Regions from separate parts of the Paenibacillus sp. EKM206P genome, predicted to be linked through region 2. Evidence: predicted binding sites of a transcription regulator. Region 2 holds the regulator's gene; the other holds the start of a gene.

Region 1 (15,091 bases), on a different contig from region 2:
GTTGCCTGGTTCATCGTCATTCCTCCTCAGCCCAAAGCTCTAGCCTTCGTTCGTTACGATATGTTTGACACGCCCAACCTGTCCGTCTGCCAAACGCACTTTGATTCCATGCGGATGACGTGGGGAATTGGTCAAAATATCTTTCACCGTTCCTCGCGTCAACTTACCGGTAGGCTGATCCTTTTTAAGTACAATATCTACCTGAAGACCAGTGCGGATGTCGGATCGATTCTGTCCGTTCATTATAGCTATTCCTCCTTTGTTTTTATATTTATAATGATATTCAGCCACTCAGTTACAACAAAATCACCAACGACGCCATTCGTCCCGGCGGCTGTTCCCCATCCAGACTACGCACATCGTGGATACATAGCTGACGAGCAAAATAACGAATACCATCCCGCTAAACTCCACAAAATGAGTACGTTGCAAGGAGTCTGCCCATATGGAAGATACCTGTGCATACAGTTGAGAAGGCGCAGAAACAATATCCCATGTGTTCCCTCGAAAGAAACGGCCAATATAAATACCCAGGCTGCTCAACAAGAGTACCGCCATCATAAACAGCCAACTAACAAGCCCACCACGTGCACGTTGTACCAACTGTCGTACGGATTCGAGTGATACAAATCCCATTGTCAGGCCAAGTATGGCTACCAGCAGCATCCCCAATACATGATTCCAAAAGTACGGATTTCCCCAGAAACGTTGCTCCCCGAGAAACGGATATCTGGCGAATACATGCAGCAAATCTGTGATCAAATAGGGTGTATTGGGATAAAAGAAAAGCCATGCCGCCCCCGTGACCCAGAGTAAAAAAGTCCTCGTTCCTCGCCTCCACGAGCTATACACTACATCAAGCAGCAGCGTCAACAGCATAGGAATCCAGGCCAGCATCATATTCCACCAAATAAAAAGATAAGGGCGGCCCCCTGAGGGCAGTCGCACGTTAATGATCCACAATGTACTGATTACGGAGCATAAGGCCAGTGTTAAAAAAACATAAAGTTTTACTGGATAATTTAACGATCTTAAACGGGCATACATACGTGTCTTTCCCTCCTTGTAACCGTCCTGCCTTCCTGACGTTCCAATTTACACCTGTTCTGGACAGTGTACACCACAATGGCTTCAAGCTCAATGGAAGCGCTCCACCTCTGCATAAATGAACTAAAAAGACATCTATTCTTTGGGAATCGACCCCATCCCGAAAAATAGATGCTTACTGTGTTTTAGACTTCACTCACAGGTAAAGGCGTAGCTCCGGTAGTTTTAATATTCGGGCAGCATGAATTAGCATAATACCGCTAACGGCATTATAAATTCCGTTGCTGCGCTCTGTCCATTCGCCATCTGTCGTCCGGGATGCACAATTCCCGCTTTTGCTCCGTACTGATGCGCATATTCCACAGATTGCACCAGCAGTTCTATCGCACGTTGTCGCTTGGTCTCATCGTCAAACCCGAGCAGAACGGAATTCGTGCTAATTCGGATCTGGTGTATGAGGAAATGTATTGTACACACTCGATATGCCGATTTTCCCCCGCTCAATCATAGGCTCAATCGTCGTTAGCATTTCCCGGGTAATGTTATAATTCAGCTCCACCCTGCTAAAGTCCAACTGACGGATTTCCTCTACAAGTTCTCGGCCGCCCATATGTTTTTTTATATTCCAACAGTTAGATGCTGAATAGATAAATTTCTTACAAATGATCTGTTATCACTCAGCTCCCAAGCCTTCTTTTGTTATGTATATGAACATTATGAAATCGCTCCACATATCACAAAAATAAATTTATATTATAAAAAAAAGCCTATCCATCATCTACTTAAAGACGGATAAGCTTTTACTGTTGTCTAACCTTGTATCCAATTGACTAATGAATGTACTGCCAATGTACCCGGCGCAGCTGCCACAAATGCTGATGAACCGTTGTGCAAAGCCAAAAATTCCACTGTTTTTGGAATACCGGGAGCCAGATCCAGATGGTTGTCGCTGAAAATACCTTCCTGCTCTGCCGATAGCCACACGTGTCTGGCAAGTACATCTGAACACAGCATGAATCTGCTAGCATCGCTTCCCTGAATCTCTGTCACTTCAATTTTTGCCTGCGGTAAATACATCTCTTTCGTGTCTGCAAAATAAATTTCACTGGAGGTCACCTGTTCACCATTCTGCGTCAGACGCGCGACCAGCATATGCTCCGCACGGTTCAGGCCACTCAGCCATTTGTCGATAGGCAGTATATGTACAATTCCTGCACCACCTGCTGGTTGCTTTACCTTAACATTCTCTTCACGAACAGCCTGGCTGCTTCGGATATGCAAAAGCGTCAGCCGCAACGTACCTGATATCGGCTCTAGTGTATCGTTGACCAGATGTAGTGCCTTATTCCCCTGTTCTGTATCTGTTGCACTCAACAACACATCGGCAAAGCTACGCTTAGCCGTATATTGGAGCGCTTTCCAACGACCAAAATAGTCCATACTCGACCAGGAGGCAACGGGCCAGCAATCATTCATTTGCCAGTATAATGTTCCCATGCAATAAGGCTTGTGACGACGATGCGCCTCTATAGCTGCTTTCATTGCTTCTGCCTGTAAAATTTGGCTCATGGGAAGAAAACTCGTAAAATCCTTTGGTTCTCGCATGTACCGCTCCATATATTCTTTAATCAGACGATTGCCCGCACCGTTCTTCTGATGTGCCAGCATCACCGCAGATTCCAGTTCCAAATCCTTCTCTTCCGCATAAGTACGAACGGACTTGTATTCAGGAAAAGACTGAAAACCATATTCACTCATAAAACGGCCCACATGTACATGATAATTCTCAAACGGCTCAGACGCGTGCCATACACCCCAATAATGAACATCGCCTGCAGTTGAAGACCGATGGGCATGCTGGTTCCGATCCCTCGTCAGGTCAATTAGCGGGGAGGAGGGCCAATATGCTGTCTGCGCTGACCAGGTGCGTACCACCTCCGGTAGAATCCGATGAAAGAGCATTTCATAATCATCCCACAGGCGTTCCCGTTGCTCAGGTGTGTAGTTCTTTTTCCAGCCCCAGCCTCCATTCTCTTCATAATGCGCCCACGCAGAATCGATCTCATTGTTGCCGCACCATAAGGAAATACAGGGATGATTACGCAGCCGCTTGATATTGTCCTCGGCTTCCTGTGCCACATTGTCTATGAAATCTTCATCGCCTGGGTACATACTGCAAGCGAACATAAAATCTTGCCACACGAGCAAACCGTATTCATCACAAAGCTCATAAAATACGTCTTGTTCATATATACCGCCACCCCACACTCGCAACATATTCATATTCGAGGCGGCTGCGCTGGCAATTTCATACCGATATCGTTCCATCGTAACTTCAGTGACAAAGCTGTCATTCGGAATATGGTTAGCCCCTTTTGCAAACACCGGAATTCCGTTCAGCTCAAAATAAAAGCTCTCTCCTGCTGCATCCCGTTCCCGTACAAGACGGATGGAACGCAGTCCCGTTTTTACTGATTTTTCCGCGATTACAGCTCCTTGTTCTTGTTCCACTAATTCGGCCACAAACGTATATAGATGCGGCTCCCCCAGTCCACGGCACCACCACAGCTTGGGCTTCTTCATCTCCAGCTCCAGCTCCACTGTCTGCTTCCCCTTCAGCAGCCGAACTGGCTTGGACCACACTTTGCCGTCAGCAGAAATACGCAACTCGGCATCTCTAATCTCATCTGCATTTTCGATCTCTACCACTGCCATGAGTTTAGCCCCTGCCGAACTCACTTCGTCCTGTCGAATAAACAAGTCTTTCACGAGCAGACCGGACCAAGCCTCGATCCGAACCTCTCTCCAGATACCGCTCGTCACCAGCCTCGGTCCCCAATCCCAACCATAGTGGTAAGGAGCTTTACGTGCGAAAACGCTTACCTTTTTATCGGACAAACCACCTATTTCGGACTGATCATTGGGTGCAGGGAGTCCATAACCTAAGCTTTCCAGCTTGGGTACATCTTCAGCAATCGGAGAACGAAAACTGATTTCTAGCCGATTTTCCCCTTGCTGAACCAATGCCTTCACATCCTGTCTCCATACTCGAAACATATTATTGGCTGACAAGACAGATTGATCATTCACTTTTACATCTGCGTATGTGTCCAGACCTTCCAACACCAACTCTACACATTGACATTGAAGCTGATCTGCATTTATCTCAAAATGGGCTTCATATATCCAATCCTGCTTATCAATCCACTGTACCTCCATCTCGTTCATACCCATAAACGGATCAGGAATTTTGCCATGTCGTAAAAGATCGGTATGCACACAACCCGGCACTTTCGCGCTGAGCCACTCATCACTTTGTGCTTCTCTAAACCTCCAGCCATCCAACCCTATCACATTAACCATCGTCACAAGCCTCCCTATAAGCATGATTGGGAACATCTGGATTCGTCAGTAACATAACAAAAATAACATTAAGCTAACAAAGTAGTCAATTGTTTTTTTGGAACAAGTGACAAAATACAAAATAAAAGTCGCCCTCTGCCCCAAACAGGCTAAAAGCGACCTCCTTTGTCTTCACGATGTATGGTGTCACACACGTATCTGGACATTAACTATATGTGATTGTGCTGATGGGACGCTCACGGTCATCATTTTCCCGACTGATCCGGGGTGCATGAACTTCCCGTATGAATAGCTCAGCATGTAGCAACTTTTTCTCGACAGGCGAGTTCGGGTTCGTTATGCGCCACAACAATTGGTCCACTGCACGCATTCCCAGCAATTCCTTATCCACTCTCACCGTGGCATAAATTGGCATTTGTTCATTCGTATCGTCAAACCCGGTCACTCCGCAACGCCTCGGAACGTCAATCCCCTTTTCTTTCAGCACATCCACGACCTGCGCAGCAGTCACATCATTAGCACACACAAAAACCTCAGGCAGTTTGTCCTCAGACAACTTGTCCATTTCCTCAGCAAGCGCCTGCGCTCCTCCGTGAAGAAGGGCTTTATTTTGTCGCAATTCTACTCCGCTCATTTCCAGTGTAGAACGACAAGCTTCCCAGCGTTCGTAGAAACTGTGAGCGTCATCAATATGACCCACAAACTGAAAGCGGGTATAGCCCCTACACAGCAAATCCTTCATTAATTCACTCATGCATGTGCGATTATCTGTAAACACCGTATCACTTAAAAATGCAGAATCCCAATGATCTACCATGACGACCGGAATACCCATCCGATAAATGTTCAGCAACAACGAAGTTGAAATTGTCCCTACTGTGATAATCCCTTTAATCGCCTCCGGGTTCAGTAGAGAAAACATATCCTCAGTCGAGGGCTCCGTTAACGTGATCATATCCATCCCCTTACGGTTCAGACGCTCGGAAATCCCTTCAAATACAGGTCCCCAGTACCTGGATTCCCTGTTCTGGTGCCGAATATTTGGAAATAACACCAGCACCGTACCCGACCATTCTCTGGCATCTGTGTCCCGAGGCTCTATCCCAGTCATTTTGGGATGACTGCGAAAATAGCCCATCTGGGCAGCAAGCTTAACCAGCAGCGCCCTCGTCTCTTCACTTACACCGGGTTTGCCTGACAGTGCACGCGAAACAGCAAACTTTGAAACACCCGCCGCATCCGCAATTTCCTGTAATGTTACTTTTCCACGCATCTCCTCACCCAACCCTATTCGAAATCTTTTTCTACCTTAGTCTTCTAAATATACAGGTATGCCTATAAACTGGTACCATCGTAGCATACTTTGTTTTAGATCATCAAACGATGGATTTACACAAATCCACACTTTTCATTAAAATATGTTTGCTTAATAAAAAAACAAACTGCATAACAAACAATTATAAATGACTTGACGTGAGGTTCTTTATTTCCTACAATTTACTATTGAAAGCACTTACATTGTGTAAATCATACTTATTAAGGGGGATTTGCAAATGTTCATGAACAGGTCGGTACGACAGAGCTCTATTCTACTCCTGTCTTTGCTGCTGCTCGTTACAACGGGCTGTGCGAATGGAACAGACGGTAAGGCAGAAAAGGAAGATCCTAATGACACCAGTCCCATTACATTTACTTTCTTTGGCGGTGATTCCAGCTCTAACTGGAACAACATGAAGGATGCTGTCGGACAGGAAATTATCAAGAAAACGGGCGTTACGCTAAATGCCGAACATGCTGTCAATGGTCGAGGCGAGGAAAAGTTTGCTTTAATGGCAGCGAGCGGAGAGTATCCAGATCTCGTGTACCCTAAATCAGACATTGGCAAGTTAGTCGATGCCGGGGCACTCATTGACTTAACCGACCTCATTGACAAATACGGCCCTAACATTAAGAAAGTGTATGGAGACTATTTTAATCGTATTAAATATAGTAGTGAAGATCCAGCCATCTACACGATCCCGACCAATCTGGGTGTGGATCACATTGCGTTTGATGCACAAGCCGGCTTCGAAATCCAGCACCAGGCACTTAAGAAGCTCGGATACCCTAAAATCCGCACCGTTCAAGATTTTGAAAAAGCACTTAAAGATTATGTCGCCAAATATCCAACCACCAATGGACAGCGAACCATCCCCCTATCACTCGATGCCGAGGACTGGAAAATTCAAATTACAGTGACAAACCCGGCTGTTACTGCTACAGGTGGACCCGACGATGGCGAATATTATATTGATCCTAAAACACACAAAGCCATTCTTCACTACAAGCGCCCAGAAGAACGTGAATATTTCCGTTGGTTGAACCATATGTACAATGAAGGACTGTTGGATAAGGATACTTTTGTGCAAAAAAGTGATCAGTACAAGTCCAAAATTGCCGCAGGCCGTGTCATCGGACTCATTGATCAGGAATGGAACTATCAAGATGCCGAAAATGCGCTCAAGGCAGCAGGTAAGGATGAATTCACTTACGCCCATTTTCCAGTCACTTTAAATGAGAAATACGAGGATCATTCCCTTCAGCCCATTGGCTTCGATACCGCATCCGGGATCGGAATTACAACCTCATGTGAAAATCCGGTGCGGGCTATCAAGTTTCTGGATTTTCTGGCCTCCGACGAAGGACAAATTTTACGCAATTGGGGAATTGAAGGCCAGCATTACAACAAAGAGAACGGCAAACGAGTCATTCCAGCGGATGTGCAACAACGTAAGAACACCGATAACGCTTCTTTTAGCAGAGAGTCAGGTATCGGTTTGTACTGGATATGGGGGCCACATTATGGCGATAGCGTGAAAGACCCCTCTGGCAACTATTACACAACCAATTATCCGGAGATGATTACCGAAAATTATAGTCAAGCCGAAAAAGAGTCCCTTCAGGCATACAAAGCCCATACGTGGAAAGACCTGTTCCCGAACGAAAAAGATTTTCCGGTAAAAGAGTGGGGGGCTGCCTACAACATGCCTGTTCCGACCAATACGAATTACAATGTTATTTATCAAAAGTCGCAGGACATTGTACGCAAACGCATTCCTGAGGCCGTACTCGCCAAGCCAGATCAGTTCGACGCTGTGTATGACCGCATGCTCCAAGAGCTGGATCAGGCGGGTGTGCCAAAGGCTGAAGAAATCTACACTGGCCTAATTCAAAATCGGCTGAAACTGTGGTACGGCGAAAAATAGGGTTTGCCTTTTTAATGAAATATTACAGGGCTGACAGACCATGCTGTTCAGCCCTTCTACATTAACTATTGTTACATATTCTGTTTGGTTTCTTTTTCTTTTCAAGAATTACTTTTCCCTGATACACGATTGACGTAAAACAATAAAATGATAGGAATCAACGCAATCCCGCCACACATCACCCAAGATATTTGAATAGGTGTTTGATCGGAAGACAAATCCGTAAAATTACGACTGATGGTCCCTGTCACGATTAAACCTATGCACATGCCTAATTGTGAAATCGCAGAATCCAGAGAGAGTAGTGTAGAACGATACTCATTAGAGATTCTTTTGTTCAGAAAAATTTGTTTCGCAACCGGGTACATGCCGCGCCCAATTTCATAGATCAAAAAGGTAAGCAGTACAGGATAAAATGTGTTGAATGCACCGGCTAAAATGAGCCATATCCCAATCATGCCGCAGGCATACATGAGTATATGTACATCACTGAATCGTGCGCCTAGCTTTCGAACCAGGTAACTTCCCAAAGTCATACATAGTGAATACCCTGCCTTGATAAACCCCATAATCCAAATCCCTTGTTCAGAAAGGCCAACCAGACGTGGCTGTTGGAATGTATTCCCCGCCGAGTTCGAAAAGCTGATAAATAAGCCAATCATAAACACAATCCAGATAAACTTATTTTCAAAACCGATACGGACACTTTCTCTGATAATCGTTTTAATACGAGTAGTAGACGTCTTTCGATGTGCAACATTCTCCTCATCCATATAAAAGAAACATAGAAAAATGCATACAATAATAGATAAAATACTAACCGCCCATGGAAGTGAATAGTTAAAAGTTGCGAGAAAGGCCCCCAACAGACCACAAATAAATCCTGAAATGTACTGTATACTGTTAGAGGTTGTAAAAAGAACTTCCATGGGCTTATCACTATTTTCCACAACCCATGATTCCAACGAACCTGATTGTAAACATATAGCCAGACCTCCAAAGACTTGTGCAAACACAAGCACCCCGATATGATCTGTCGAAACGAACAATACACTATAGGCTAGAAAACAACAAAGTCCCAAAATAACAGAGATTTTTCTTCCATACTTGTCTGCAATAGCCCCAGTAGGTATCTCAAACAGAAAAATACTTATAAAGAATACAACCAGTAAGAAGTTCGCACTCTGCAAAGAAAGTCCTTTAGCTAATAAAAAAAGGATGAGCGTAGTCCCCGTGATTTCACTCATAAAAAATTGAAGAAAGCTGACGGAGTAATATAGCTTATGAGGTTGCACTCTCAGGATTCCGTCGATTGCTGTGCAGCCTCATATTCACTTCGCAAAATCCCCATCTGAATAATGTCATAGTATCGCCCTTCCCTGAATAGCTTTTCCCGCAGCCGCCCTTCCTCCTTGAAGCCGCTGGCCAAATAGCAACGGTGTGCACGTTCATTGAACGCATAGACCTCCAGCTCCAGTCGATGTAGGTTCAGCGTATGAAATGCAAATTTTTGTAACAGCCGGATCGCTTCCCGTCCATAACCTTTGCCCAGATCACCGTCACGCCCGATCACAATTCCAAGGGTGGCATGCCGATTCACCCAGTTGATTTTAAATAAGTCCAATTGTCCGATATAATCCAGGGTGTCTTTATGCGCAATGACAAAACCTTTGATCTCGGGGTTGCCGTCAATCATCATCTGTACAAAAGATTCACTATTCACCTGTGAATGCGGATAGATAAACACGTCGCTTAAACCACGTGTGATTTCCGGGTCATTGACCCATTTTCGGATATCTGGTATATCCTCTTGACGGTATTCTCTCAATACAACTCGTTTTCCAATGATATGCGGCATCGTAATCTTCCCTCCGATTATGTATTTGTTTAAGCACCTTTATGCTTCCATTACTCTCACAAACTCCAGAAAACGTGTACCTTTATAATGAAGCTCCCCACGATCCCCGATCACAATCATACCAAAGTCCCTATCCTTCACCTCCAGCTCCTTACGCTCACCCCCGTCAAACTCAAAGGTGATATAATAATAGGTCGAAGCTGAAAAATCGCCTGATCCCCCACGCACTCTCGTCCGTTTATCCACAACCTTACATGAACGTTGTACCCGTTCGGCTGCTTGATTGGACAGGCCCGCTCCGATCGTTTTGACAATTCCCATAATCATTACAAAAGCAATGAGTCCAAATACGATAAAAAAGATCGTATTAAACGATTGAACTTCCATAGAATCACTTCCCATTCACTTCATCCTTTCTACAGTAAAATGTAAATTTTCCATTCTATTGCCCATTGACAAATCGTACATCTTCACCCTCAAAAACTCCAATACTTTTTTAACATACTTACGAAAAAAAAGTTCTTTCGCTCTTTTCCGCACCCCGCTTGGACTTCTACCCGATCTGGGTCCTCTGATCCCCTCTAGACCGATTGACAAAACTATATATAGATATAAAATAGAGAATGTACTCTAAATATAGTGTAAAAAACGTATTTATGACCGATATCTTGAAGATACAGGTATGAAAATACATGTAAATATAGAGTCAAAAATTTAAAATGGCACAGCCAGCAAGGGATTAGAGCTATGATGGATCTCGGGCAATGCCGTTTTCTTTTTTTCGTTAATTGTTAAGGAGGATGCATACCATGCTGATTGCTTATGATTCCAAGACCGGCAATGTAAAAAGATTTATAAACAAGCTCAAGCTTCCAGCGGTTCAGATCGAGGAGCAAATGACTATAGAAGAGCCTTACGTACTTATTACATATACAACCGGGTTTGGGCAGATACCTGAGAGGGTATCTTCCTTTTTGAAAAAAAACGCACAAAACCTTGTTGGTGTAGCTGCAAGCGGCAACCGTAACTGGGGTGAGAAATTTGCCAAAAGTGCGGATTTGATTGCCGACCACTATAATGTCCCCGTGATTAGTAAATTTGAATTATCTGGAACGTTCGGAGATGTAGAGCGTTTTAAACAGGAGGTGAGCCGAGTTGCGGCATATTGAATTGAACAACATGTTGATGAAACGCGATACAGACGGCTTTTTCCAATTGGAAAAGGACCAAGAGGCTGTAGCAGAATTTATGAAGGAAGTTCAGGAACGGAGTTTGAAGTTTGCTGACACAGCCGCTCAAGTGCTGTATATGATTGAGAATGATTATTATGAGAATTTCTACAACAGCTATACGGCTGACGAAATTAATGATATTTTCCATATCACTCATAGCTATAATTTTAAATTCCCTTCCTATATGGCAGCATCCAAGTTTTATACCGATTATGCAATGAAGAGTAATGACCGTAAAGTCTATCTGGAACATTACCCTGATCGGGTTGCCGCGGTTGCCCTGCATTTGGGACGCGGTAACGCGGATACGGCACGCCTGTTGTCCCGCTCGATGATGGAGCAACGTCTCCAGCCAGCGACACCAACGTTCCTGAATGCAGGCAAAAGCCGCCGTGGGGAATTGGTATCCTGCTTCTTGCTCGAAATGGACGACTCCCTGAACTCGATCAACTATGTGCTAAACACTTGCATGCAGTTGTCCAAAATCGGCGGCGGTGTTGCCGTTAACCTGTCGAAGCTGCGGGCACGCGGCGAAGCGATTAAAGGCGTAGAAGGCGCAGCAAAAGGCATTATGCCTGTGCTGAAGCTGATGGAAGACGGCTTCTCTTATGCGGATCAAATGGGGCAACGTAAAGGCTCTGGGGCAGCCTATTACAACATTTTCGGATGGGATGTGCTGGAGTTTCTGGATAGCAAAAAAATCAATGCTGACGAAAGAGTACGTCTTAAGACACTTTCGATTGGATTGCTGGTGCCAAACCGTTTTTACAAGCTGGCTCAAGATAATGAACCGCTGCATGTATTTGCTCCTTACAGTGTGTTCAAAGCCTATGGAACACATCTGGACGACATGGATTTGGATGAAATGTACGACACGCTGCTCGCCGACGATCGGGTGAAGAAAAAAATAGCGATGAGCGCACGTGACATGCTGACGAAAATTGCCATGATTCAGTTGGAGTCTGGTTATCCATATATCATGAACAAAAGTAACGCGAACCAGGCACATGCTCTTAAAAACGTGGGTCAAGTCAAGATGTCGAACCTATGCACGGAAATCTTCCAGTTGCAGGAAACTTCCGAAATTACAGATTACGGCCAACAGGATACCATCCGCCGGGACGTGAGCTGTAATCTGGCTTCTCTGAACATTGTAAATGTGATGGAGCATGGCAAAATCCGCGAATCCGTTCACGAGGGTATGATTGCGCTCACCTCGGTCAGCGATATGACCCAAGTAGCTAATGCGCCAGGTGTTGCGAAAGCGAACCGTGAAATGCATTCCGTCGGTTTGGGTGTCATGAATCTGCACGGCTACCTTGCCAAGAACAAAATTGCGTATGAAAGCAATGAAGCAAAAGATTTTGTCCGTACCTTCTTCATGACGATGAACTATCATTCCATCGAAAAGAGTATGGAAATCGCGAAAGCGGCTGGACAAAGCTTTTATGGATTTGAGGAATCGGATTATGCGACAGGCGTATATTTTGACCGATACCTGAACACAGATTATCGTCCAACAACTGCACGTGTGCAAGAGCTGTTCAAGGGCATCTATGTTCCGACTACAGCGGACTGGGACAAATTAAAAGCAGATGTGATGAAAAATGGCCTGTACCACGCCTATCGTATGGCAATTGCGCCGACTGCCAGCATTTCGTACATTCAAAATGCAACATCCAGCGTCATGCCGATTGTTGAGCAGATTGAAACCCGTACCTATGCCAATTCGACGACCTACTATCCAATGCCTTATTTGCAAAAGGATAACGTGTTCTTCTATAAATCCGCTTATCAAATGGACCAATTCAAAGTGCTGGATCTGATTGCAGAAATCCAGCCGCATGTGGACCAAGGAATTTCGACCGTTCTTCATGTGAACAGTGACGTGACTACGCGTCAGTTAGCACGTTGCTATCTGTACGCCGCACACAAAGGACTTAAATCGTTATACTACACACGCACCAAAAAGCTGTCTGTGGAAGAGTGCCTCACCTGCTCCATCTAAGCATAAATGGTAACAAGCTGTAGTATAAAAATTAGATTTTAAATAGATATGGATGCTTTGCATTAGAAGCTGTATCCAGCGTGTGGTTCAGACCTTTACGGGGCTGGACAAGACCCTCGCGGATACAGCTTCCGTATGTCAAGCATACGATGATTCGCCTGCACTATTTCAATGTGTGTTTCTAGGGAATCTCGCAAGCTGAAGGGAGAATGCTAACAATGACAGGTATACAAGCCGTAAACTGGAATCGCTCGGACGATGATTTTACACTGATGTTCTGGAACCAGAACATCATGCAATTTTGGACGGATGATGAAATCCCGTTGTCTGACGATAAAATGTCCTGGGTAACCCTCAGTGATATCGAAAAAGAAGCCTACATGAAGGTGCTGGGCGGATTAACACTGCTGGATACCATTCAAGGCGGTGTAGGTATGCCGCAAATTATGGAGCATGTGGACGGACTGCAACGCAAAGCCGTACTAAGCTTTATGGCGATGATGGAACAAATCCATGCCAAGTCGTACAGTAGCATCTTTACAACGCTAGCTTCCACGGAAGAAATTGACGGTGTATTCCGCTGGGTGGAAGAAAATCCACATCTCCAAACCAAAGCAGAAACCATTCGTCAATATTATATGAATATCCACACACCGAAAGACCTCTATCTCGCGATGGCTGCGTCGGTGCTGTTAGAAAGCTATTTGTTTTATAGCGGCTTCTTCTATCCTCTTTATCTGGCGGGCCAGGGCAAGCTGACATGTAGTGGAGAAATTATCGATTTGATCTTACGGGACGAAAGTATTCACGGTGTGTACGTAGGTGTACTGGCACAGGAGATTTATGCAGAATTGGACGAGGAAGAACAACGTGATCTTTACCAGACGCTGGTAGGCTTGCTGCGCTACTTGCATAATAACGAGGAACAATACACCGAGCAAATTTACACCCCTATTGGACTCGTAGACGATGTGAAAGTCTTTTTGCGCTATAATGCCAACAAGGCCATGATGAACTTGGGCTTTGATCCACTGTTTGAAGAAGAAGAAGTTAATCCCATTGTATTCAACGGCATCAGCACCCATACTAAGCAGCATGATTTCTTTTCTAAAAAAGGAAACGGCTATGTGCGGGCGATGAATGTAGAGCCGCTGACAGATGATGATTTTAATTTTGGCGTATAAGTACAATTACGTAAAACTGTAAACAAATAGGGTTTCAGAACTTGTCCCTGAGTTCTGAAACCCTATTGCCTAAAGAAAGTAGGTAGCATGCGTTCGCTTATATAAAACTGGTATTGCCGCTGTTATAAGGATTATACCCATAAAAGCGGGTGCGGCATGACCAAGTGATACATAGATTTGACCCCCAATAATAGGCCCAATCATTCTTGCTAAAGCCTGAATAGATTGACTACCTCCTTGAATCCTTCCTTGTTCACTAGAATCGACAGACTTGGAGAGCATCCCGTTGAATGAAGGTCCAAAGATCGAATCACCAAAACCAAATATAAACATTCCAGCGATAAAAAGAGGATAGAATGAGAACAAAGTAGATAGCGCAATAAGACTGTAACCTATAATCTCCGAAACCATTCCAAGAATGGCTATCTGTTTATCATTAAGTTTTATCAAAAGCTTGGGCATGATGAAACCTTGTGAAATGATGTCTTGGAAACCCATAATTGAAAACATAAGTCCGATTAGTGCAGGCCTCCAACTGAAAGTATCCATTGTAAATTGTGAAAAAACGGCCTGTAAAGATCCGTTGGGTATCCAAAGTAAGAACGCAGAGACAAGTAACCTATTTAAGTTTTTCATGGAAAGCAGATTTGCAAGCTGTGTAAATGGATTCAGTCTTACAAAGGTAATCTCTTTCAGTCTATGTTTCTTGTCAAGGCTCTCAGGCATAAAAAAGAATCCATAAACAACGTTCAATAAAGTTATGATTGCTCCAAAATACATGGGTACAGAATAACCAAACTTGGCAAGTAATCCGCCTAGAGTTGGCCCAATGACAGTGCCTACACCTACAACCGCACTCACCCATCCAAAGTATTTGGTTCTCTCTTCTGGAGGAATGATGTCTGCAAAATAGGCGAAGATCGTGCTTATGCTCCCGCCTGTTAACCCTTCTATGATGCGCCCAGCAAATAGTACCCATAGAGCTCCTCCTATGCCAAAAACCAAGTACCCAATTGCGGAACCCAAAAGGCATACTAAGAGCAATGGACGACGGCCATATTTGTCGCTCAAAGCTCCAAGTACGGGAGCCGCAAAAAACACGCAGAATGCATAAACAGAGGTCAGCAGCGTAACAACTATAGCTTGTTCTCCCG
Region 2 (15,091 bases):
AGGAGAGACTCGTGTTGCTGGACGGTGTTCCGATGTATGAGGATGAAGGCGGATACCGGGGGATGCTGTTCCTTTTACAGGATATTACAGCCATTCGACGCTTGGAAAATATGCGGAGCGAATTTGTGGCTAACGTTTCTCATGAGCTAAAAACGCCGATTGCCGCAGTCAAGGGTTTTGCCGAGACGTTGCTCGGTGGCGGGGTTAAAGATGAGGAGACGGCCCGTTCATTTTTGCAAATTATATATGATGAAAGCGAACGATTGAATCGGTTGATCGGTGATATTCTGGAGCTGTCCAAAATCGAGTCCAAGCGTTCCCCTCTGGAATGCTCGCCGGTGCACGTTTCGTCGTTCATAGAATCATTGCTGGAAAAACTGAACAATGTAGCTGCCAAAAAAAGAATTTCACTACACATGGATATCCCGGATGAGCTGTTTATGGAGGCAGATGAAGATAAGCTTCAGCAGATTTTCCTGAACCTTTTGTCTAATGGCATCAACTATACACTTGATGGTGGCAAGGTAAAGATTAAGGTTCTAACGATACAGCGCGAGAATGACACCGAAAAGGTCGTATTTACAGTCAGTGATACAGGTATTGGAATTCCGAAGAAGGACCTGCCACGTATCTTTGAGCGTTTTTACCGGGTGGACAAAGGTCGCTCGCGTAACTCTGGCGGAACGGGGCTGGGATTGTCGATCGTCAAGCACTTGGTCGATTTGCATCATGGCACCCTTTCGGTGGAAAGTGAGCTTGGATTGGGTACCACATTTACAGTTGAATTACCGCTATTGCAACAGGAAGAATGAACTAGAACATTTTTTACATTCTGTTAACAATGTCGTGATAAAATAAACGGGTGTCGCATGAGTATGGAAAAAGTTTCAGGATTTTGACCAATGCGCCTTTAACAGGTAAACAGGAGATGAAGTTATTTATGGGACAACGCTTGCTGGTTATTGAGGATGAACCAACGCTTGCCAGATTGCTATCCTACAATTTAATACAAGAAGGCTTCGAAGTGGATACAGAGGATCATGGCAGCGCCGGGTTTGAGAAAGCCTCCAGAGAGTCCTACGATTTGATCCTGCTGGATTTGATGCTGCCGGGAATGAACGGGCTGGACATTCTGAGCAGACTTCGCCATCAGGGGCTGACGACGCCTATTATTATCTTAACGGCCAAAAACGGTGAAGCCGAGGTTGTCCAAGGGCTGAAGTCGGGTGCGGATGATTACATCACGAAGCCTTTTGGCGTTTCTGAGCTGTTGGCCCGCGTGACGGCTGTGCTGCGAAGAACTTCCGGTGGGGATGAAGGAGTGTTGTCTGATCAGAAAGATAGCTCCAAAATTCAATTGGGCGAGCTGGAGATTTACCCTGAAAAATATGAAGTCATTCTTGGAGGTCAGTCCATCAGCCTTAGACCCAAGGAATTTGAGGTGCTTCTTTATTTGTCCCGCAAGCCGGGTGTGGTATTAACCCGAGATGATCTGATGAATGCTGTTTGGGGTTTTGACTACATTGGCGGGCAACGGACCGTGGATGTACACGTCAGTTCCTTACGTAAAAAGCTGGAGCTCGATCCCGACTCGGTTCATATTGATTCGATCCGTGGAGTGGGGTACAAGCTGGTTGTAAATAAAAAAAGAAGCGCTTCTCATTTATTATAAATGAGGAGCGTTTTTCTTTATTCAGGGCAGTGTCCGGGGACCTTTGTGTCCATTTTGTGATTTTACATTTCATTAACAAAACTAGACGCTAGAATCAACAAATGACCGATATGATGTTCCCGTCACTCCAAGTAGTTAAAAAAAGGGGACTTCAGAACGATGATAACGGAACCAAAGACCCAGCCGAGCTCCACTGCCGTGATTGAACGTGAAGCATACAAGTCGATTACTACCTATGTGCCATGCCGGGAGGTTCCGATCATTGGTACGGATATGTCTTGTAAAGAACTGTTAGCCCTTATGAAAACACAGGAAGATATTCCTTGTGTCATTGTTGTGGATAAAAATGATCTTCCATTGGGCATTATTATGAGAGATGCGTACAATCGCCATTTTACGGGCAGATTTGCTGCGGCGTTGTTCTATGACAAGCCTGCGGCCCTATTTGCCGACCCCGATACATTAATTGTGGATCTGAAAAGCCAGGCATCGGACATTGTGGAACTGGCGATGCTGCGCGAAGATCAGCGTTTTTACGACTGTGTGTTGATTAAGGAAGGAACACGGTTACTCGGTGTACTCACGATTCGTGATATCCTGTCCGTCGTGCAGCGAATGCAAAGAGAAGCGGACGAAGAGCGGGGAGATGTGATTCGGCATAGCTATGACGGAGTCCAGCGTATTCAGCTGACTGTGCTGGATGCAGCTAAAGAGGCCGATGACAGTGTGCGGCTAACCCGCTCAATGAGTGAATTATCCCGTCGAGGCAAAGTAGAACTGGAGGATGTTTTGCTCTCCTATCGTGCGGTTACGGAGCAAATGAAACGCCAGCATGAGCAAATGACGGCGTTGACGCAATCGCTGAATGACATTGCGGGCATGGCCTCATCCATTCGTGCATTGGCAGATCACAGCGGACTGCTGGCGATCAACGCGTCCATTGAAGCGGCGCATGCTGGCGAACACGGGCGAGGCTTCCAGATTGTGTCTCAGGAGGTGCGGAATATGTCACTCCAGACGAAAGCTTTTTCCACGCAGATTACAGGCTTACTCACCCATATCGAGCAAATGCTGCGTGACACCGCTGAACTGACGGATACGAGTATGCAGCAGATTCATACAGGTTCTCAATATATTTCTGCCGGAACACAAACTTTTGCCAAACTACTGCAGGCCGTCGATGAAATTGAAGCCAAAAACAGCGAAATGTCCCGTTCCGCAGAGGAAGCAGCTTTAAATGCAGCCGAAATTGCGCAGGAGCTTGAGCTCATGCTAAGTTCTTGATCATTTTACATACCGTTAACAAATCCACCACACTAAATTTACACACAGCTTATATAATCTTCATATTGTGCAAATCAGGTGCAATGCTTGAGGATCATAACTGCAACACGAAGGAGATCATAAATCCATGAATGATTCCGTAATCCGGATTGATAAGCTGAATTTATATTATGAGAAATTTCACGCGCTGAAACATATAAACCTCGATATTCCTGAAAAAACGGTAACTGCCTTTATCGGCCCGTCCGGCTGCGGCAAATCGACCCTACTGCGTACGCTGAACCGGATGAATGACATGATACCAGGTACGCGTATTGAAGGCACCGTGAGTATCGCAGGCCAGGATATATACGGCGATACTATGGAAGTAGAAACTCTGCGGAAGCAGGTGGGAATGGTTTTTCAACAGCCTAACCCGTTTCCCAAATCGATTTATGATAACGTGGCCTACGGCCCGCGTCTGCATGGAGTTCGGCAAAAGGACAAGTTGGACGAATTGGTCGAGCAAAGCCTGCGGCAGGCGGCACTCTGGGAAGAGGTCAAGGACTTTTTGAAGCGTTCTGCTCTGAGCTTGTCCGGTGGACAACAGCAGCGGTTGTGCATTGCCCGGGCGCTTGCTGTACAACCAGATATTTTGCTTATGGACGAGGCGACATCTGCGCTGGATCCGATCTCCACGATGAAAATTGAAGAACTGGTTCAGGAATTGCGAGACACATATACCATTGTCATGGTGACGCATAACATGCATCAGGCAGCTCGTGTGTCTGGTAGAACTGCATTCTTTTTGAATGGTGTTGTGGTGGAAGCGGCGGATACAGAGACAATGTTTTCCACGCCGCAGGATTCACGAACGGAAGATTATATTTCAGGGCGATTTGGCTAAAGCCTACCTGATGAATATGCCAGAAGGGGTGACTTCGAAATGATACGTAGAAAAGGTTTTGATGAAGGGTTAGATGAACTGAGAGCCGTACTGCGCGAAATGGGTGCACACGTTTCGAAGGCGCTCGATCAGGCCATTGAATGTTTGCAGACCAAAAATACAGAATTGGCTCAGCAGGTGGTCAAAAATGATGCATCCCTCAATACGCTGGAAGAGAATATTCTTGATATGGGTTCCAAGCTCATTATTACCCAGCAGCCGGTAGCGAAGGATTTGCGCCGGATCATTGTTGCATTTAAAATTTCCAGTGATCTGGAACGAATGGGCGATTTGGCGCTTGATATTGCCAAGGTGACACTTCGCTTGGAAGGGCAGCAGATCATTAAGCCGCTGGTGGATATTCCGCACATGGCTTCCATTGTTAAAGAAATGATAGATGATGCGATCAAATCCTATTTGGATGAAAACACAGATCTGGCCTACAAAATGGCCAAAGAGGATGATCGTGTGGATTCCATGTATAGCCACATGATCAGCGATCTGTACGCCTTTATGGTAGAAAAGCCGGCAGAGGCTTCACAAGCCATGCTGCAACTGCTTGTAGGACGATACATTGAACGAATTGGTGACCATGCTACGAATATCGGTGAAAGCACTGTATATCTCGTGACAGGGGAGAGACCAGATTTGAACCAGTAGAGCTTTCAGGTATATAGCGGTTGTTTCTGACCCAGACTTGTCTTTGAGCAAAAGGCAAATTTGGTTAGGAAGCAGCCGTTTTTTTCTGAAAAAGGAGTCTTGTATGTTAAGATAGGAAGAGGAATGCGTAAAACGTAAGAACGTTACGAATGCATTGATGAACTTGCGAGGTGCTAAATGGATAAACTCATGCTTATAGATGGTAACAGTATCATTTACCGGGCGTTTTTTGCTATGCCACCGTTAACGAATTCGAGCGGACAGCAGACGAACGCGGTGTATGGATTTACGACGATGTTATTGCGGCTCTTGGAGGAGCACAAACCAACACATATGCTGGTTGCCTTCGATGCCGGTAAAATAACGTTTCGCCATAAAGGATACGAGGATTACAAAGGTGGACGGGAGAAAACACCGCCAGAGCTGTCTCAGCAATTTCCGTTGCTGAAAGAGCTATTGACCGCTTTTGGCATTGCCCAGTTTGAACTGGATGGCTATGAGGCGGACGATATTATAGGCACCCTGTCCAAGACAGCGGACGAAGCCGGTTTCAATGTGCTGGTCGTGACCGGGGACAAGGATATGCTTCAATTGGCATCAGACCATGTCACAGTCGGCTTGACCCGCAAAGGGGTTACTGAGGTGGAGACGTATGGACCTGAGCAAATTCAGGAACGATATGGGCTGAAGCCGCTGCAAATTATTGACCTTAAGGGCCTGATGGGCGATACGTCGGACAATATTCCTGGTATTCCCGGCGTAGGTGAAAAAACAGCGCTCAAGCTGTTGCATCAATACGGTTCAGTCGAAGAAGTGCTGGCGCACACGAATGAGCTGAAGGGCAAAATGAAAGAACGTGTTGAGACACATGCTGACGATGCGCGAATGAGCAAGGATTTGGCGACCATTTATCGGGATGTAACGTTGGACAAGAAGCTGGAAGATGTGGCCTTCGGCGGGCTGCAAGCAGAAACGGCCGGACCAGCTCTGGCGAAGCTGGAGTTCAAGTCCTTGCTGGAGCGTTTATCTTTTTCAAGTGAGGTTGGCAGTACTGGGGTAGACGTAGAGGAAGCCGCGGCTGACGTAACAGTGCTGGATCAGCAGCGGATTAGCAAATTGGTAGAAGTGTTGGATCATGTGGATGTGCTGCATGTTGAGACGCATGGCGATAATCCGCATCATGCTGACATCGTAGGTCTGATATTTGCCGCAACGGGACAGCAGTTTTTTATGACACTGGATGTACTGCAAAGCGATACAGCTACACCTATTCGCGAATGGCTTGCTGACCCTGAACGCAAAAAACGCGGTCATGATCTGCATCGTACGGATTTGGCTTTACACTGGCATGGAATTGAGTTTGCAGGTGCCGAGTTTGATGTGCAATTGGCAGGGTACTTGCTGGACCCAACTGATGCAAACCAGACATTGAGCGGATTGGCAGCCAAATATGGCTTGTCTTCGATCCGTCCTGACGAAGAAGTGTTCGGCAAAGGAGCTAAATATAAAGTTCCTGACGTGGACGTGCTGTCTGATCATGTGGCGCGTAAGGCAGCGGTGATTGAAGCTTTGGTGCCTGTGCAGCAGGCTGAGCTGGAGAAAACGGAAATGCACAGGCTGTTTCATGAGCTGGAGATGCCGTTGTCCCGCATTTTAGCGGATATGGAGAAGCAGGGCATTTTGGTGAACGTAGAAGAACTGCGTGCTTTGGGTAAAGAATTTGAAGCCCAGATCGCAACGTTGGTGAACGAGATCTACAGCATTGCCGGAGTAGAGTTCAATCTGAATTCGCCTAAGCAGTTGGGTGAGATTTTGTTTGATAAACTGGGTTTACCTGTCATTAAAAAGACGAAAACGGGGTACTCGACCGATGCGGAGGTACTGGAAAAGCTGGCCCCCTATCATGATATTGTACAAAACATTTTGCAGTACCGTACCATTGCCAAACTCCAATCGACGTATGTTGAAGGATTGCTTAAAGAAATTTCGGAGAAAACGGGTAAGGTGCATACGTATTTCCGGCAGACAGTTGCAGCAACTGGACGCTTGAGCAGTCAATTTCCGAATTTGCAAAACATTCCGATTCGTCTTGAAGAAGGTCGCAAAATCCGCAAAGTATTTGTTCCGTCCGAACCGGGCTGGTCTATTTTGGCGGCAGACTACTCACAGATTGAGCTGCGGGTGCTGGCTGATATTTCGGATGATGAACGTTTGAAGGAAGCCTTTGTCCACGATATGGACATTCACACCAAGACCGCATCCGATGTGTTCGGTGTAGCAGCGGAAGATGTGGACTCCAATATGCGGCGTTCTGCGAAGGCAGTCAACTTTGGGATTGTCTACGGGATCAGTGATTATGGTCTGTCACAAAATTTGAATATTACGCGGAAGGAAGCGGCTCGCTTTATCGACCAGTATTTTGATGTGTTCCAAGGCGTTCGCCGTTACATGGATGATATTGTAAAGGATGCGAAGCGGGACGGCTACGTAAAAACGCTGTTGGAACGCAGACGCTATTTGCCGGAGATTAACGCCAGCAATTTCAACCTGCGTTCATTCGCCGAGCGTACAGCGATGAATACGCCGATTCAAGGCACCGCAGCCGATATTATCAAGTTGGCGATGGTACAGATGGATAAAGCGCTACGTGAACGTAATCTTCGTAGCAGAATGCTGCTCCAAGTACATGATGAGCTTGTATTCGAGGTTCCGCCTGAGGAAATGGAAACGATGAAAGAGCTTGTCCCTGCTACCATGGAAGCTGCATTAAAGCTGGCTGTGCCGCTCAAAGCCGAAGTAAGCTATGGCAGCAATTGGTATGAGGCCAAATAAGATATTTCAATGAGTAGATAGTCCCAATTTGACGCTGCTTCCGTTATAATATAGGGTGAGGTGAAGACATCATGCCGGAATTACCGGAAGTAGAAACCATTAAACGAACGCTAAACGAGCTTATCGTTGATAAACATATAGATCATGTCACTGTGAATCTGCCGCGGATCATTCAACGGCCCGATGATATCCACGCTTTTGCGATGGAATTGGCCGATCACCGGATTACAGGGGTGGAGAGACGCGGAAAGTTTCTGCGGATTTTGCTGGACGGGCTGGTGCTGGTCTCCCATCTTCGAATGGAAGGACGATATGGATTATATTCACAACATGATCCTGTGGAAAAGCATACCCATGTCATCTTTCATTTTAAAGATGGTACGGAGTTGCGTTATCAGGATGTGCGCCAGTTTGGCACGATGCACTTATTTCCAGCAGGACAGGATTTGCTGGAAAAGCCGCTGAACAAACTTGGTCTGGAACCGATGGACGAGGCCTTTACACCAGAAATGCTGCGTGCCGCTGTTGGAACTCGTTCGACTTCGATCAAGGCAGCGCTGTTAAACCAGTCATATGTGGTGGGCATCGGGAATATCTATGTAGATGAATCGTTGTTTAAGGCGGGGATTCATCCAGCACAGCCAGCCAAAAGCCTAACGGATAGCCAATTTCATGTCTTGCATGAAGCTATTGTCTCCACGCTAGGTGCGTCCATTCAGGTTGGAGGCTCGTCCATTAAATCATTCGTGAATGGACAGGGCGAAGCGGGCGACTTCCAGCATCAATTGCAAATCTATGGACGTAACGCGAAGCCTTGCATCAACTGTGGTACATTGATCGAAAAATCTGTCGTAGCCGGACGGGGCACACATCATTGTCCGGTCTGCCAGCCTCTGCGCTAAACAAGCACAGTCACCCCAAGCCCATCCCTCTCATATATTGTTCCAAGTACCAATACTGCGGAGGGTTTCGGTTGTTATAAGGCCCTGCCTTCGCAATGGGAGGGAATTGGAGTGGCTAATCATTGGGGAGCCCTGCTGTTACTGGCATTTGCGCTAAGTTTGGACAGTTTCGGAGTCGGTGTTACATATGGTCTGCGCAAAATGAAAATTCCACTGTTGTCGATTGCTATCATCTCCGTATGTTCAGGTTTGGTGATCGGCATATCCATGCAATTGGGCGCATTACTATCTCGTGCCCTGTCTCCTGTATATACTACCGTTTTCGGTGCTGTCATCCTGATCTGTATCGGCTGTTACTCTTTGATTCAAGCTCTGCACCGCAAAGAGGATTTGCCAGAGGATTCAGTGGAGCCCTCTCGGGGTTTGCTTCTTACAAAACAGACTGATCCAGCGAGCAGATCTGTTCTTGGGGAGAAGAAGGGTGTAGAGAATGCTGATACCGAGTCTTTCCCTAGCTCAAGAAAAGATCTGTCGGCAGAAGCTTCTGTGGAGCAGCAGGAACGAACAGTATTTTCTCTGGAGCTTCGCAAATGGGGGCTTGTTATTCGGATTCTTCGAAGCCCGTCTGCTGCGGATATGGACCGTTCCGGCAGTATATCTGCTACCGAAGCGGTTTGGCTGGGTATTGCATTATCGGTCGATGCGTTCGGAGCGGGACTCGGGGCAGCTATGCTTGGTTTTCAGCCACTGTCTACTGCGCTGGCTATTACGTTATTCAGTGGAACATTTTTGATTGCAGGGATGAAGGCAGGCTTTTTTCTATCAGCATTTCGATTTATGAAGGCGCTGGGTGTATTGCCGGCATTATTACTGATTATGATGGGCATATTGAAGCTGTTATGAGGTGAAAGAGCATGAATATCGGATTAACCGGAGGTATTGCTACCGGAAAAAGCACCGTGTCGGCTCTTTTGGTCGCCAAAGGTGCGCTGCTGATCGACGCAGATGCCATTGCCCGGGAAGTGATGCTTCCGGGGCATCCGGTGTTGGCGGCGGTCATTCAGCATTTTGGACAAGCTATAGTGAACAGTGACGGAACTCTGCTTCGCAAAAAACTGGGGGAGATTGTATTCGGAGACCCTGCCCAGCGGCAGGCACTTAACGATATTACACATCCTGCTATTCGTGAGGAAATGCGTATGCGCATGGAAGCATTTGAACGGGAACAGCCGGACAAGCTTGTTTTGGCAGATATTCCGTTACTGTACGAGTCGGGGCTTGAGAGCTTGTACGAGGAAATTATGGTTGTGTACGTACCACGTGATATTCAGCTCCAGCGTCTGGTGCTCAGAGACGGTCTGACGGAGGAGCAAGCTGGACTTCGGCTGTCCGCACAAATGGATATTGAGCAAAAGAAAAGCTTGGCCGATATCGTTATTGATAATAGTGGAACACAGACTGAGACGAAGCGACAAATTGATCAATTTTGGCAGCGGAAGGGACTTGCATGAATATTTTGCGAAAGAAAAGAGTCCTGCTCATTTTGTTTGTCGGGTTTGTCCTGATTCTATTCCTTAATTCAAATTGGATGTCCTGGTTCTATCCAATTCAATATAAGGATGAGATTCGGCAGTATTCACAGACGTATGAAGTAGACCCATTTTTGGTGGCGTCTATTATCCGTGTAGAAACCAATTTTAAAACCAGTAAGCAGTCACATAAGGGGGCGCTAGGGCTGATGCAGATTATGCCGAATACGGCAAATTGGATTATGGACAGCGCCCAGATTCAAAAGGTTCCGCTGGACAGTGTCAAGCACGAGCCTGGCACCAATATTGAGCTGGGAACCTGGTATTTGCATAACCTATCCATAAAGTTTCAGGATAATCCTGTAGCAATCGTAGCTGCTTACAATGCAGGGCCGGGTAAAGTTCAAGAGTGGCTGGATAAGGGAGTGTGGGATGGAAAAGAAGAGTCCATCAAGCAAATCCCTTTTGGTGAAACACGACATTATGTACAGCGGGTCATTTATTACTACAGGCAATACACGAAAATTTATAATGATTTTTAAATCCAAGTTAATGACATGATGAGCTTTTCGCTTTAAAATGAAAAAAGCGTTGGACAGGCTGTTTTTACCAGCCCATCCAGACACTTTTTCTTGTTATTTTTGCATTATTACCGCGATTATTGGTATTGACCTGCCAATTGTTGTTCGGCGATCGTTACGAGGCGTTTTGTGATGTAGCCCCCGATCGAACCGTTCTCATAGGAAGTCATATTACCTTGGTATCCATCTTGAGGAATGCTGATACCCAACTCTTGAGCGATTTCAAATTTCATTTGCTCCAGAGCGCCGGAGGATCTGCTGACTACCAGATTGTTGGAGTTGCCATTGTTTCCTTGTGCCATTGTTGTTCACCTCCTCGCGATATGGTAAACATATTATGATCTGTTTTGACAAAATTATTACTAAAAGTCTTCGGGAATTTATTGGAAAAAGAAAGTGGTGAGATTATGAAATGTCCGTATTGTGCCTACAATGGCACGAAAGTGCTGGATTCGCGACCTGCGAATGATAACAAGTCCATCCGTCGCCGCCGTGAATGTGAGCAGTGTGCCAGGCGTTTTACCACCTTTGAAATGGTGGAGGAAACCCCTCTCATGGTCATCAAAAAAGACGGCAGCCGTGAAGAGTTTAGTCGTGATAAAATGCTGCGCGGTCTCATTCGAGCCTGCGAGAAGCGTCCAGTATCCGTCGAGCAACTGGATATGATCGTATCCCAGGTGGAGAACGCTATCCGCAACACAGCAGCCACAGAAGTGGATAGCCAGCAGATTGGTGAGCTGGTCATGGAACAGCTTTACCCAGTGGATGAAGTCGCCTACGTACGTTTTGCGTCCGTCTATCGTCAGTTTAAAGACATCAATATGTTTATGAAGGAACTGAAAACACTGTTATCTAAAGATACAGCCAGCGACTGATCGCTGACTGTATCTTTTCTGGGCCATGAAGGGAGAAAATTATATTTTTTTATAAAAGTATTGACACAGGGTTAAATATTTTATATGATATAGAAGTCGCTTGAAACGTTGATAAAACTTGCTTATGATGGGGCCTTAGCTCAGCTGGGAGAGCGCATCGCTGGCAGCGATGAGGTCAGGGGTTCGATCCCCCTAGGCTCCACCAAAATTTTATTATGGACTCTTAGCTCAGTTGGTAGAGCAGTTGACTCTTAATCAATTGGTCCAGGGTTCGAGTCCCTGAGAGTCCATCCTTTTAGAAAAACGGCAGAGATGCCGTTTTTTTGTTGTTTATAGATCTATTCCCAGTCTAACCGAGAACAGTTATGAGTTGAATGAGCGCGTAACTGAATGCACAGAAAACAGATCCTATAGGAAATAGACGTCTTTTTTGAATTGCAACCCATTATTCACGAGTGCAAGGACTAGTTATTTGCAGACATGGGCTGCCCATTGACGAACTCTCAGAACAATGCGGACTGTCTGTAGACCGCATTAAGAAAATCGTATACTCAAAAAAAATGTACCCTTTTATCTTTCGATGGATTTTTTATCAGCATATTCAAAAGAAGTGTGGAAAAAACATCATTGTTTAACGCTCACTGACATAATTGGCAAGGATTTCGAGATACTCGTCATTCACCAATTTTCTTGGGGCGAATACGGCTGTTAAAAAAGTTAGATATTTTGAACGCGCGATTTTTTCATCCATCATGGAGTGGTCGGCTTCAGGTAAATGAATCACGGACAGCAGTTCTGGAGGTATTTTCTGGCGATAGACTCGCTCGGTATCCTTTGCATCGACATTAATATCTTTTCCAGCCAGAACCAAGAGTACAGGAGTATGGAAGTGACTTAATTCTTCGGTGGAATCAGACAGAAAATTTTTGCGTATAAAGCTCCATCTTTCTTTGGAAATCATATCGTCAGGATCGGCTATGCTTAGATATTCTTCATAAGAAGCCTGTCTTTTCAGTAACTGTAGAATCTCTTGATCGTAGTTCAATGTCTTTTGAATTTCTTGCGGAGTAACTCCTTCTCGCTCCAGTTCTTTTCTGGTATTAAATTGTCCTTGGGAAATCCAGTTCACGGCAGGCGATACAAGGATGCTGAATGCAATATCATGCTCCTCTTTAACGATCTTCGGAATGACCCATCCTGCTTGACTGGCTCCCCATAGGCCGATTTTTTGCTTATCAATCATAGGTAAGCTTCTTGCCCAGTCTATTGCATATCGGATCTCCTGTGCGCGGTCCTCCATGCTTTGGGCGAGCCAGTTACCAGGAGCGCTGTTAATACCGGGCTTATTCAGTGACAAGGAGGCATAACCCTTGGAAGCGAACTTTTCCCACAGTGGTTTGTATCCATCATCATAGGTGTCATTAATAGGACCATCCCCATGGACAAAAACAACCAATCCAATCTTTCCCGAGTAGTTCTTAGGCAAAGTTAATGTACCTGTTAACAGCCCTTTAGGTGTCGTGATTTGTATTTTTTCTTCTGTCATCTTGTAGGAATTTTGATATAGAACAATGAGTACCAAGGCAACAGCCAGAGCTGCCGCAATACCAAAAGTAAGCTTGAGTGTTTTTTTCAATGATGCTCTCTCCTCGAATGCAGGTTCTCTTGCCAACTCATCAGATGCCATACAGGCTCCTTGAACCAAAAATGCCGTAACCCATTATATTTGGATTGTTTTACTTCAAACGCCAGTTGGTGATACAAACGGATAGCCCCTTGGTTCTTATGCGCTACGTGAAGCGTCAATGCATGAAAACCAGATTCAACCGAAAATTGCTGTGCGAAAGCTACAAGATGGCGTCCTATTCCCTGATTACGATGACTTGAACGAATCGCCAAATGATCAATGTAACACTCATTTGCAGCGGGGGTATACTCTAGCGCATGCATACCTGCCAAAAATTTAAATACATTGAAACAACCAAACTGTTTTAGGAGCGGAGTCAAAGAAATGGGGTTTGTTTCAGGAAGTGAAGAGTAGGAGGGTTTCCATTTAAGGGAAAGAACACCGATAACTTCTTCGTTTTCTTTGGCTACAAATTGTTTCATAGATGTAGAATAAGGATTTTGAACCCAAACCTGCATTAACAACTGCTGTGTAGCTTGATCCTCTAGTGTAACAAGAGATTGGAATTTTGCTTTAAACGATTCGACTAAAAGACTGCAAACAGCTTCATGGTCTTGTTTTTGGTATGCAACAATGTCAAAAGATTTTGCACTCATGTAACACCTCCAAGATTTATTCTACTTTGACTTGAATTTCATATTGTAGCTTGTTGTTGTCGAACATCGAAAGATAAGATTTTTCTACTAGAATGATCTTGCTTTGGCAGTTATATTGGTGATGAGCTACATATCGTTCCATTTGTTTGATCTCATAATCAATCTCAGGTTCTTCAATGACGGAAAGATGCTTATAAAGATAGTTGCCTTCTTCCAGAATATAGTCAGCCACATCCGCCGTTTCATAACACAGCTTCAACTGTCCAGCATCAGGCAAGTAATGCATGTCATTTTCAAATAATCGAGGTGGGGCAGGGCGGTGTTCAAATAGGTTTCCGGCAGTGAACTCTTGACCATTCTCCAATGCAAACCATAGCTTTAAATGACGGGGACCTAATCGTTTGACTTGATACTCATCGCCCTGCTGGGTCCGATTATTATATTCTTCTAACACTTTGTGAATAAACTGTTCATGCATCTTTAAGTTAGCTATTTCAGCTTGTACTTTTTGCAACGAATGCTCTAAAAGCTGGTTATAATCATCGGCAGCATAGGAAGTCATACATTCTTGAATCTGACCGACAGGGACATTTAATTTACGTAGTAATAAAATATGCGATAGCTGATAAATCTCATGAAGCCCGTACATCCGATATTGATTTTCTTCAGTATGTGATGGATAGAGGATTCCCTTTTCTTCAAAATATCGCAGTTGATGTACAGATACATTCATAAGCTGAGCAAGCTGGCTGATCGTAATGTGTTCTTTCAATGAGAGGACTCCTTACTGATATTTGAATAACTCCACTATAAACCTTAGGTCAGACCTAGGGTCAATAGAAAATATCAAACAAATCTTGGATAGGCGTAGGTGTCGAGCATTTGATGCCCACACCAAGGGGGAGACTGGAGAGTTTACCTGTCGGTGATAACCCGTTATAATCATAAGATTAGTGAGCATAAACAAGATGCTCAGGATGAAGGTTAGAATGGGGAAATCATGTTGAAAACTTTTAAAAAGGTATACATTGAGATAACGAGCATTTGCAATCTCGCATGCAGCTTTTGTCCTCAAACACAGCGTGTCAAAAAATTTATTGATCCGGAAGTCTTTCGAAATGTGCTTGATCAGGTCAAACCACATACAGATTATATCTATTTGCATGTAAAAGGAGAGCCGTTGCTCCATCCGAAAATTGATCTTTTACTGGAAAGTGCTCATGAGAAAGGCTTAAAGGTCAATATTACCACTAATGGTACCTTGCTGCCGAAGACCGGACATAAGCTGCTTGGGCAACCAGCGCTGCGTCAGATGAACTTCTCTCTCCATAGTTTTGACGGACATGAAGGCTCCGTGGATCGAGAAGGATATTTGGGTAATATTTTCACGTTTGTAAGAGAAGCGGTGAAACACAATGTCATTATTTCGTTCCGTCTCTGGAACTTGACTGAAGATAATTTGACTAATGTGCAGCGTCAGCGCAATCGGGAAACACTTGAACGACTGGAGCAAGAGTTTGGACTGGACTATCGGATTGAGGAAAAGGT

The links. Region 2 encodes NrdR, which represses ribonucleotide reductase genes. Its sites were predicted from a motif close to AACACNATATATNGTGTT; they were not measured.
Region 1: the regulator NrdR is predicted to act here: its motif matches at 10,140-10,157, upstream of nrdI (class Ib ribonucleoside-diphosphate reductase assembly flavoprotein NrdI).

Annotation. Positions count from the first base shown of each region.
Region 1 is NZ_JAAMNQ010000004.1:411,688-426,778, forward strand. It holds gene G9G53_RS11715 (DUF2238 domain-containing protein) at 1-14, opposite strand, end outside; gene G9G53_RS11720 (YwbE family protein) at 40-243, opposite strand; gene G9G53_RS11725 (DUF1361 domain-containing protein) at 307-1,047, opposite strand; partial or broken gene G9G53_RS11730 (sugar phosphate isomerase/epimerase) at 1,360-1,657, opposite strand; gene G9G53_RS11735 (beta-mannosidase) at 1,858-4,410, opposite strand; gene G9G53_RS11740 (LacI family DNA-binding transcriptional regulator) at 4,616-5,683, opposite strand; gene G9G53_RS11745 (ABC transporter substrate-binding protein) at 5,964-7,655, shown strand; gene G9G53_RS11750 (MFS transporter) at 7,757-8,950, opposite strand; gene G9G53_RS11755 (GNAT family N-acetyltransferase) at 8,953-9,513, opposite strand; gene G9G53_RS11760 (DUF2500 domain-containing protein) at 9,553-9,915, opposite strand; gene nrdI (class Ib ribonucleoside-diphosphate reductase assembly flavoprotein NrdI) at 10,323-10,682, shown strand; gene nrdE (class 1b ribonucleoside-diphosphate reductase subunit alpha) at 10,669-12,753, shown strand; gene nrdF (class 1b ribonucleoside-diphosphate reductase subunit beta) at 12,972-13,937, shown strand; gene G9G53_RS11780 (MFS transporter) at 14,007-15,091, opposite strand, start outside.
Region 2 is NZ_JAAMNQ010000001.1:695,611-710,701, forward strand. It holds gene pnpS (two-component system histidine kinase PnpS) at 1-812, shown strand, start outside; gene G9G53_RS03370 (response regulator transcription factor) at 941-1,672, shown strand; gene G9G53_RS03375 (methyl-accepting chemotaxis protein) at 1,832-2,956, shown strand; gene pstB (phosphate ABC transporter ATP-binding protein PstB) at 3,084-3,842, shown strand; gene phoU (phosphate signaling complex protein PhoU) at 3,882-4,541, shown strand; gene polA (DNA polymerase I) at 4,719-7,373, shown strand; gene mutM (DNA-formamidopyrimidine glycosylase) at 7,445-8,275, shown strand; gene G9G53_RS03400 (MntP/YtaF family protein) at 8,387-9,178, shown strand; gene coaE (dephospho-CoA kinase) at 9,190-9,786, shown strand; gene G9G53_RS03410 (lytic transglycosylase domain-containing protein) at 9,783-10,346, shown strand; gene G9G53_RS03415 (alpha/beta-type small acid-soluble spore protein) at 10,463-10,687, opposite strand; gene nrdR (transcriptional regulator NrdR) at 10,793-11,260, shown strand; tRNA gene G9G53_RS03425 (tRNA-Ala) at 11,390-11,465, shown strand; tRNA gene G9G53_RS03430 (tRNA-Lys) at 11,478-11,550, shown strand; gene G9G53_RS03435 (alpha/beta hydrolase family protein) at 11,892-12,896, opposite strand; gene G9G53_RS03440 (GNAT family N-acetyltransferase) at 12,893-13,543, opposite strand; gene G9G53_RS03445 (helix-turn-helix domain-containing protein) at 13,560-14,315, opposite strand; gene G9G53_RS03450 (radical SAM/SPASM domain-containing protein) at 14,544-15,091, shown strand, end outside.